2 regions of the Candidatus Symbiopectobacterium sp. genome follow, and region 1 is predicted to be linked to the other one. Evidence: predicted binding sites of a transcription regulator. Region 1 holds the regulator's gene; the other holds the start of a gene.
The links. Region 1 encodes CRP, which controls carbon source genes, mostly activating them, when cyclic AMP is high. Its sites were predicted from a motif close to ATGTGANNNNNNTCACAT; they were not measured.

Region 1 (4,857 bases):
CGAAGCGGCTTTCAAGCTGGCTCGTCACTATGCGATTAAACGCCACAGCCCGTATAAAACCAAAATCATTGCGTTCTACAATGCGTTTCACGGCCGTACGTTGTTCACTGTTTCTGTAGGTGGGCAGGCGAAATACGCCGATGGCTTCGGACCAAAACCGGCCGATATCGTGCACGTGCCGTTCAACGATCTGGCCGCAGTAAAAGCGGTGATGGATGACCACACCTGCGCCGTGGTGCTGGAGCCGATTCAGGGCGAGGGTGGAATTACACCGGCCACGCCGGAATTCCTCAAAGGCGTGCGTGAGCTGTGCGATCAGCATCACGCTCTGCTGGTGTTTGATGAAGTGCAAAGCGGCATGGGGCGTTCTGGCAAGTTGTTTACCTACATGCACTATGGCGTGACGCCGGATATTCTCACTACGGCGAAAGCGTTGGGCGGCGGTTTTCCCATCAGCGCCATGCTGACCACTGAAGAAGTCGCCTCTGTGATGACCGTCGGTGTACACGGCACTACTTACGGCGGTAATCCGCTGGCTTGTGCGGTGGCTGAAGCAGCATTGGACACCATCAACACTCCGCAGGTGCTTTCCGGTGTACAAGCGCGCCACGAGCGTTTCGTTTCGATTCTTCAGGCAATTAATGAAGAGCACGGTATTTTTGAGCAGATTCGCGGTATGGGCCTGCTGATTGGTGCAGAACTGAAGCCAAAATGGCACGGTCAGGCGGGCAAGTTCCTTGCCGCTGCCGCAGAGCAAGGCGTGATGGTGCTGGTCGCGGGACCTAACGTGATGCGTTTTGTGCCGTCGCTGGTGATTGATCTGGAAGATATCGAGCAGGGCATGGCGCGGTTCGCGCGGGCGGTGGAAGCGGTAGTAAAAGCGGCGTAGCTCGCCGGGTCAAAAAGCACACTGCGCGGTGCGCAACGTGCTTTTGTCTAAACGGCGCTGGTGATATCAGCGTGTGCCGTACACCACGATGGTTTTGCCGTGTGCCGAGATCAGATTCTGATCTTCCAGCATTTTCAGAATACGGCCTACCGTTTCGCGAGAACAGCCAACAATCTGACCAATTTCCTGACGCGTGATCTTGATTTGCATCCCATCTGGGTGCGTCATGGCATCGGGTTGCTTCGCCAGGTTCAACAGCGTCTGCGCAATGCGGCCCGTGACATCCAGGAAGGCCAGGTTGCCCACTTTCTGAGACGTCACCTGGAGGCGACGCGCCATCTGTGAGGAAAGACGCATCAGAATATCCGGGTTGACCTGGATCAACTGACGGAATTTTTTATAGGATATTTCAGCGACTTCACAGGCAGTTTTTGCCCGTACCCATGCACTGCGTTCCTGGCCCTCTTCGAACAGGCCCAGTTCCCCTATAAAATCCCCCTGGTTGAGGTAGGAGAGGATCATTTCCTTGCCTTCTTCATCCTTGATCAGCACAGCCACTGAGCCTTTCACGATGTAGTAAAGCGTTTCTGCCTTTTCACCTTGGTGAATCAGAGTGCTCTTTGATGGATACTTGTGAATATGACAATGAGAAAGGAACCATTCAAGAGTCGGGTCTGTCTGCGGTTTGCCGAGAACCATTCGCTGTTATCCTCTGTTGTAATTCACTGCGCAAATTACAGGGTTCAGAGTTCCCTGTACGGCGTATTAACGTGCTAGTAGTAAAAATTCCGTGTTGGCGGACTGACGTCAGGGAATATACTGGCCTCTGTATGGCGACGTCACGACACGTTCTTACCGTCAGTATAAAACTGAAGGAACGGATTCTATTCCTGTTTGTAACACAGCTTGACGAGCCTGTCTCGTGTTGTCTCGCTTCAGCATGATTAAGCTCTAGTTATCGGCGGTTTTTATATATAACAGTGAGTAATTTTCAAATAAATTTGAGGAATTGTGGATGCAAGCGCGCGTAAAATGGGTCGAAGATCTGACCTTTCTCGGTGAGTCGTCATCCTGGCATCAGATCCTAATGGATGGCAATGCTGGTGATAAAGCTCCCAGTCATATGGAGATGGTGTTGATGGCGGCAGGAGGCTGTAGCGCCATTGATGTGGTGTCCATTTTGCAAAAGGGTCGCAATACGATTACCGGGTGTGAGGTCAAATTATCCTCCACGCGTCGTGAAGAAGTGCCGCGTCTGTTTACCCATATCAACCTGCATTTTGTCGTCACGGGCGTGGGGTTGACGGATAAAGTGGTTGAACGGGCGGTATCGCTGTCGCATAGTTTTCTGGCGGGCTGTGTGTTTTATCTCAGCACGCGCTACGCCCTTCTGCCAGCCGTTTTACCAAAGGTGCCATGATCAGTTCCATGGCGAGTCCCATTTTCCCCCCGGCACCACCAGCGTATTGATGTGTGAAATAAACGAGCCTTGCAGCATGGCCAGTAGGTAGGGATAGTCAATATGCTCGACGCCCTGGAAATGGATCACCACAAAGCTCTCGTCCAACGAAGGGATCGCCTTGGCTGCAAAGGGGTTTGAGGTATCGATCATCGGTACGCGCTGGAAGTTGATATGGGTGCGAGAAAACTGCGGCGTGATATAGGTGATGTAATCCTCTATGGAACGCACCACCGAATCCATCACGGCTTCACGTGAGTGACCGCGTTCATTGGTATCGCGAACCAGCTTTTGAGTCCATTCCAGATTGACGATGGGGACCACGCCGACCAGTAGGTCAACGTGCTGGGCAACATCGTACTGGTCGGTGACCACCGCGCCGTGCAGACCCTCATAAAACAGCATATCGGTAGGATGCTGCATCGGATCCCACGGCGTAAAGGTGCCGGGCACTTTATTGTAAGGGATCGCCTCATCGTAAGTGCGCAGGTATTTGCGTGTTTTTCCGGTACCGTTGCGGCCATATTCGATAAACGCCTGTTCAAGAAGGCTGAAATCGTTGGCCTCTGGGCCGAAATAGCTGATATGGCGGCCCAAATCTTTCGCTTTGCGAATCGCCATGTCCATTTCTGGCCGGGTATAACGGTGAAAGCTATCGCCTTCCAGTGAAGCGGCTTTTATCTGCAACTGCTGGAAGATCTTCCTGAACGCGAGGCTGGTCGTGGTGGTGCCTGCTCCACTGGAGCCGGTAACGGCAATGATCGGGTGTTGTTGCGACATGCGGTTGCACTCCGTCGGATTAGGCGTTTGACTAACATTGCTCTCACTGTATAACAGACCCGGTGACGCAAGACGACCCCCCGCGCGTCAGGAAACGACGATTTATCACGTTACGGCGTATTTTCGTTTAGCTGGGTGCGCGACATGATATTCAGCGTTTCATGCAGCTCTGACCACACCAGCACCACGTCGCCCGAGGCAAGCTGGCGACGAATATCCCTGACTTTTTCATCCAGTGAACGCTCCTGCTCGCCATAATCAGTGCCTTCACGTAATACAAAAGATTCAATAATATTTTGCAGCGTATCGCTATCAAGCTGCTGCCAGGGAATCATCATGCTGTTGCCTCTGCGGTGTCCGCCGATAGAAAGCGCGTGAACTAGGCCGGAATGCGTTGTTCCAGCCACATTTCCGGTTTCAGTAATGTACCACCGACAAACCCTACGTGTGCGCTGTCAGTTGGTATTCTATGGTGTCGGGCAGGTGGCTGATGTCCGGGATCACCTCGGGTGTCATAAAAGGATCGTCCTGCGCACGGATGATCAGCGTCGGCGTGCGAATGGTGGGCAGCAACGCCAGTGCACTGCACTGATGGTAGTAGTCGGCAGCATCCTGAAAACCATGAATACGGGCAGTGATCGCATCATCAAACTCACGCAATCCCTTTATACGTCGCAACTGTGCCGGGATAATCGGTAACGAACCCGGGTAGCATGCCAGCTTACGCCGGGCATTCTGCTTTAACTGTCCGACCAGATAGCGCTGATAAATAAGGGAAAATCCATTTTCTATCCTGCGGCTACAGGCTTCGAGATGAAACGGAGCGGAGACTATCGCCGCAGCTGAGAGCAACCGGGCTTCTTCCCGTTTAGCCAGCAGGCAAGCCAGCATATTGCCGCCCAGAGAAATGCCGATGGCAGCAGTCGGTGCTTCGCCTAGCGTATCCCGCATCCAGCGCAGCAGATAGCTGCCATCATCGGTTTCACCAGAATGGTAGATACGATTCAGACGGTTGGGGCGGCCGCTACAGCCGCGAAAATGCATAATCACCGTCAGCCAGCCTTGCTCACGGCACGCTTGTAACAAACCGTGCGCATAGGGACTGTGAAAGCTGCCTTCCAGACCGTGAAATAGCACCACGCGGGGTTTATAGCGCGCGCCTTGCGGCGCTTCGCTCTAGGCCAGATCAACAAAATCGCCGTCAGGCAGATCGAGTTGTTGCCACACCGGCTGCAAACGGGCACGGCGGCGAATCAAGCGCGGCAACAGCGTTTGTATATGCGGGTTATCAGCCCCGCGTAACGGGCGAAATGTTGAGGACAACATGGGAATCGAAACGACCTCGGGAAATAATTGTGCGATATTCATCACACTGCGCTAACCTGCTTGCGCCGCTCAGCGAGCATTGCAGTGTAACAGGCAGGCTAACGTTCAGTCAGGTCAATAAATCATACCGTAACGGTGGGGACAAGGGGCAGTCAAAACGTGGAACAGGGCTTATTTTTATCGATGTTGGCTTTTCTCTGGGTGGCGGCGATCACGCCTGGCCCGAATAACATGCTGCTGACGACCTCCGGTGCCAACTTCGGCTTTATGCGATCACTGTGGCTGATGGTGGGTATCATGCTCGGCATGCAGAGCATTTTACTGCTGGTGGAATTTGGCGTGGTCGGCATGATCCTGCTCTATCCCTCGTTGCACCTGATACTTAAAGTACTCTGCAGTCTCT
Region 2 (4,857 bases), on a different contig from region 1:
TCAGATAAATATCGCGCACGTCGTCCGCCTTCACCGTGGTGGGCATGTTTTTCATAACACGCTGAACCTGCAAAGCCCCTTCTACCAGATCGGGCAAATGCGTTTTTTCGATACCTAATTGTTGCAGTGAGCTGGGCAGCGCTAGGCGATGTACCAGATCGGTGAAATAGGTGACCAGCGCGTGAGATTTCTCTGCGACGGAGAGCGACAGGTTGGCGTCGGGCAGCAGGTCATAGACCTGTGCGAATTTTTCTTCCGCCGCTGGGCGCACAAAGCGCATGCAAGGTGCCCGCAAAATGGCATTCGCCACGCCGTGGGGAATGTGATACTTGCCGCAGAGCGGGTAAGACATGGCGTGCACCAGATATGTGCCCGCGTGGGCAATCGCGGCACAGCCGTAGTAGGAAGCCCACAGCATGTTCAGTCGCGCTTCCAGATTCTCGGGTTCACGGATGGACAGTTCGATATTGGCAAACAGCTTTTTCAAACCGATCAGTGCGTAGTTATCGCCCACTGGGTTGGAGATGGTCGCGGTGAAGCATTCGATCATGTGGCGCAGTGCATCGATACCGGTGGAAGCCGCAATGTGGGACGGCATGCTGGTGGTCAGTTCCGGCACCAGGGCGACATAGTCCGGCGGCATTAACGGTGTGATGATACCCACCTTGGTGGCTTTCTCTGGGATCGCCAGAATGGCGTTTGGCGCGGCTTCGGAGCCAGTGCCCGCTGTCTTCGGGATCAATAAGGAAGCGGTGCGGTGCGTCGGTTTTTCACCAGACAGCAAGGTGTCAAGAGAGACTGCGTCATCGCCGACACACAGCAGGGACAGCAGCTTGGCCACGTCCAATACTCTGCCGCCGCCTACGCCAATCACTAGCTCAGTGCGCGCATTGTGCAACGCTTCCAGAATATGAGCGACATCGTGCTGACTCGGCTCCGGCGGCACATTATCAATCAGGGTGATGGCTGGCACGTACGCTTTGACCTTGTTAAGCAGGGCCTGTACGCCGAACTGCTGCACGATATTGTGATCAGTCACTAATAGAACGTGCTGGCGTGAGGTTAGCCGGTAGCGGATATCGTTAATGGCCTAGCTGCCGCTGATGATAGTGCTATTGATGTTCATGGCGCTCCTTTACAGTGTTCACGCAGTGAAAGTGATTTTTATCAATCAATACGTGCTTAAAGATCTTGTAATGACGTAATTACGTCATTTTGTGGCGTAATTTATAGGCTATATTGCTTTTAAATAATTTTATGTTGATCATGTATAATCAAATGTGTTTCAATGTAATCATTATCAGGTAATCGACACACCATCGTCGTTATGCCGTTATCGATAAATAAGGGGTGGGTATGCCACAGCGGCAAGATGTCGGCCTGGAATTTACAGCTCACTAGGTGTTGGTCGTCGCGGATGATTTCACCGGCGCTAACGATGCCGGGGTTGGACTGGCGCTTCAGCAGGCACAGGTCAATGTGATTCTGGAGTTGGATGCATTGACGACGGGAACCTTACATGAGGTGACGGTTATCAATACCGACAGCCGGCCGCAGGATGCACAAGACGCTGCGCTGCACGTGGTGTACGCCGTAACCCGCTGGCGCGAAGCGGGCGGCAGTGGACGGGTATTCAAGAAGATTGACTCTACGCTGCGTGGCAACCTTGGCGCAGAGATCGCGGCGGCCTTGACGGCCAGCGGCGTTGAAATGGCGTTGATTGCCCCCGCTGTTCCTGCGCTTGGGCGCATCACGCGTGAGGGGAAAGTGTGGGTCAATGGGACATTGCTGACCGAAACCGAATTTGCCAGCGATCCGAAAACGCCGGTACGCAGTGCAGAGATTGCCGAACGTATCGCTGAGCAAAGTGCATTGACCACGGCCACATTAAGTGTGAGTGAAAATAATCATTTTGCTCTCGCCGCGAAGCTGCTGCATTTGCGCGAGGCCGGTATCAAAGGCGTGATTATTGACGCTGAGACGCCACAGACTTTGGCTCTGATCGTAGCGGCTGCGCATACGCTGCCGGTTAAACCGCTGTTGGTTGGTGCAGCTGGCCTCAGTGATGCGCTGGCTCAGGCCCTGCGTTTCACGCCGCCACCACGCCCCGCGTTGCTGGCGGTGGTGGGTTCGATGAGGGAAATGACGCAAAAACAGATCGCTGCGGTGAGCGCACTGTCGCAGGTGACGCTGCTTGATGTGGATATTCGTCCTTTGCTTACGCCAGCGGGAACTTCATTGGCGCAAGACACCGCGCGCGCCGCTGTAGCCGCGCTGCTGGCGGGCAGACATTGTCTGATTCGTACCTGCCGTGATGAGCAACAGCGCCACGAAATTGCGCAGCTATGCCAACAGCACGGCCTCAGTCGCCGGCAATTGTGCGAACGGATCAGTGATTTTCTGGGAGAAATGGCCCGTTGCACGGTGACGTTGTGCCGTCCGGCAGGGCTCTATCTCTCCGGTGGCGACGTGGCGATTGCCGTGGCAGCTGCGCTCGGTGCTACCTGGTTTCATATCAAAGGACAGCTTGCGTCCTGTGTACCTTGGGGACGCTTCATCGACAGCATCGTCGGCGATATCCCTGTCATGACTAAAGCAGGCGGCTTCGGTGATGAAGCCACCTTGCATCACGTTTTACGCTTTATTGAGGAGTGAGTAAAATTATTGCAATAACCATGGGTGACCCGGCGGGTATCGGTCCAGAGGTTATTATTAAATCTCTGGCAGAAGGGGAATTGTCTGGCGCATCTGCCGTGGTAGTGGGTTGCGTACAAACGCTGCGTCGTATCCTCGCGCTGAACATTGTGCCGCAGGTTGAGCTGAATGTGATTGATGAACCGGCTCAGGTGCGCTTTTCCCCCTGCATTATTAATATCATTGATGAGCCGCTGGCCGACCCACAAACGCTCATCCCGTGCGTGGTGCAGGTCCAGGCAGGGGATCTGGCCTACCGCTGCATTAAAAAGGTCACAGCTTTGGCGATGGCAGGGGAGGTTCAGGCGATTGCGACGGCGCCGTTGAACAAGGAAGCAATGCACTCTGCGGGTCACATCTACCCTGGGCATACCGAACTGCTGGCGAAGCTGACCAACAGCCGGGATTACGCCATGGTGCTGTATACCGAAAAACTAAAAGTCATTCATGTGACAACGCACATTGCATTGCGCAAATTCCTGGATACCCTAAACCGCGACCGTGTAGAAACCGTAACCGGTATGGCGGATACCTTCCTGAAACGTGTGGGCTATACCAAACAGCGTATCGCTGTCGCTGGGGTTAACCCGCATGCAGGCGAGAACTGCTTGTTCGGCGATGAAGAAATCACCATTGTCAGCCCTTCCGTTGAAGCGATGAAGGCAAAAGGATTAGATGTCTACGGTCCTTGTGCGCCGGATACCGTCTATCTGCAAGCCTGTGAAGGGCAATATGACATGGTGGTGGCGATGTATCACGATCAAGGCCATATTCCGCTTAAGCTGTTGGGCTTTTATGATGGGGTGAATTTAACCGCAGGCTTGCCGTTTATTCGCACCTCTGCCGATCACGGTACGGCATTTGATATCGCCTGGACAGGTAAAGCGAAGTCTGAGAGCATTGCTATCTCGATTCAACTCGCCATGCAGCTTGCCTGACAGGGGAGGGGATTCAAATCATGGACATCGTTGTGGGGCAAACAGTGAGTGATGCTTTCCGCGTTAGCGGAGATAGAGTAAAAGGGCAGAGCCGTCTCGATCAGATTATGGATTATTTGAAAAGCCATAATCTGGTGACGGTAGACGAATTGGTTGCCGTGATCGACGCCTCACCGGCGACGATCCGCCGCGATCTCATCAAGCTTGATGAACAGGGCGTGATCAGCCGCAGCCATGGCGGCGTCACGCTCAACCGTTTTATTCCCTCGCAGCCGACCACCAATGAGAAGCTGCATCGCAATCTGGCAGAAAAGCAGGCGATTGCCCGCTACGCGGCGTCACTGGTGCAACCGGACGATGCCGTGGTGCTGGATGCGGGCACCACCATGCTCGAACTGGCGCGTAACCTGACGCACCTGCCGCTGCGTGTGATTACGGCAGATTTGCAGATTGCGCTGTTCTTGTCAGAAGTTAAACAGATCGAAGTGACCATTATCGGTGGCCGCATTGATGACAGCAGCCAGTCTTGCATTGGCGGGCATGGTCGCCGCCTGTTGCGCAGCATTTACCCGGATATTGCCTTTATCAGTTGCAACTCATGGAGTATGGAAAAAGGCATCACAACGCCAACCGAAGAGAAAGCCGGGGTGAAACAGGATCTGGGCATGAATTCCAGCCGCCGTGTGCTGCTGGCCGACAGCAGCAAGTACGGCGCCTATTCGTTGTTTTGCGTTACGCCGCTCACGGCACTGACTGACATCGTTACCGACAGCGCGCTGGCACCGGAGACGCAGCAACTGCTGCACGCGCAGCCGGTGCAACTGCATTTGGTGTAACGTCTTGTGCCGCTTTGCATCACGCGGCTCAGGTTATGATTCAATGGGCGGGCAGCGATAATGCTCAGGTTCGACAAACTGATCAATGCTCGCCGGTCGGCCAAAATACCACCCTTGCACAATTGCATTCGGGCAGTGTCGCGCCACATAAGCGGCCTGTTCCTGCGTTTCCACCCCTTCCACCACGATGCTGGCATCCAGTTTTTGTACCAAAGAGAACAGCACATCGGTGAAGGCGGCATTGACGGAATCTGTGCCGATCGCGCCGACAAAAATCTTATCTATCTTCACCAGATTGAATGAGAAACGGCTCAGGTAATCCAGGTTTGAATAGCCGGTGCCGAAATCATCCAGCGCGATTTTATGCCCTTGCTGCTGCAACGATTGCA

Region 2: QZ506_RS06590 (iron-containing alcohol dehydrogenase) is a predicted target of CRP. The motif match lies at 1,156-1,173, and genes of this name have one in related genera.

The regions. Positions count from the first base shown of each region.
Region 1 covers NZ_JAHWCO010000358.1:1,986-6,842, forward strand. Annotated here, with positions in the region: gene QZ506_RS10540 (aspartate aminotransferase family protein) at 1-889, shown strand, start outside; gene crp (cAMP-activated global transcriptional regulator CRP) at 956-1,588, opposite strand; gene QZ506_RS10550 (OsmC family protein) at 1,905-2,309, shown strand; partial or broken gene QZ506_RS10555 (phosphoribulokinase) at 2,260-3,128, opposite strand; gene QZ506_RS10560 (YheU family protein) at 3,239-3,466, opposite strand; partial or broken gene QZ506_RS10565 (hydrolase) at 3,508-4,454, opposite strand; gene QZ506_RS10570 (LysE family translocator) at 4,614-4,857, shown strand, end outside.
Region 2 covers NZ_JAHWCO010000222.1:11,329-16,185, reverse strand. Annotated here, with positions in the region: gene QZ506_RS06590 (iron-containing alcohol dehydrogenase) at 1-1,087, opposite strand, end outside; gene QZ506_RS06585 (four-carbon acid sugar kinase family protein) at 1,402-2,655, shown strand; gene QZ506_RS06580 (D-threonate 4-phosphate dehydrogenase) at 2,652-3,632, shown strand; gene QZ506_RS06575 (DeoR/GlpR family DNA-binding transcription regulator) at 3,653-4,468, shown strand; gene QZ506_RS06570 (EAL domain-containing protein) at 4,502-4,857, opposite strand, start outside.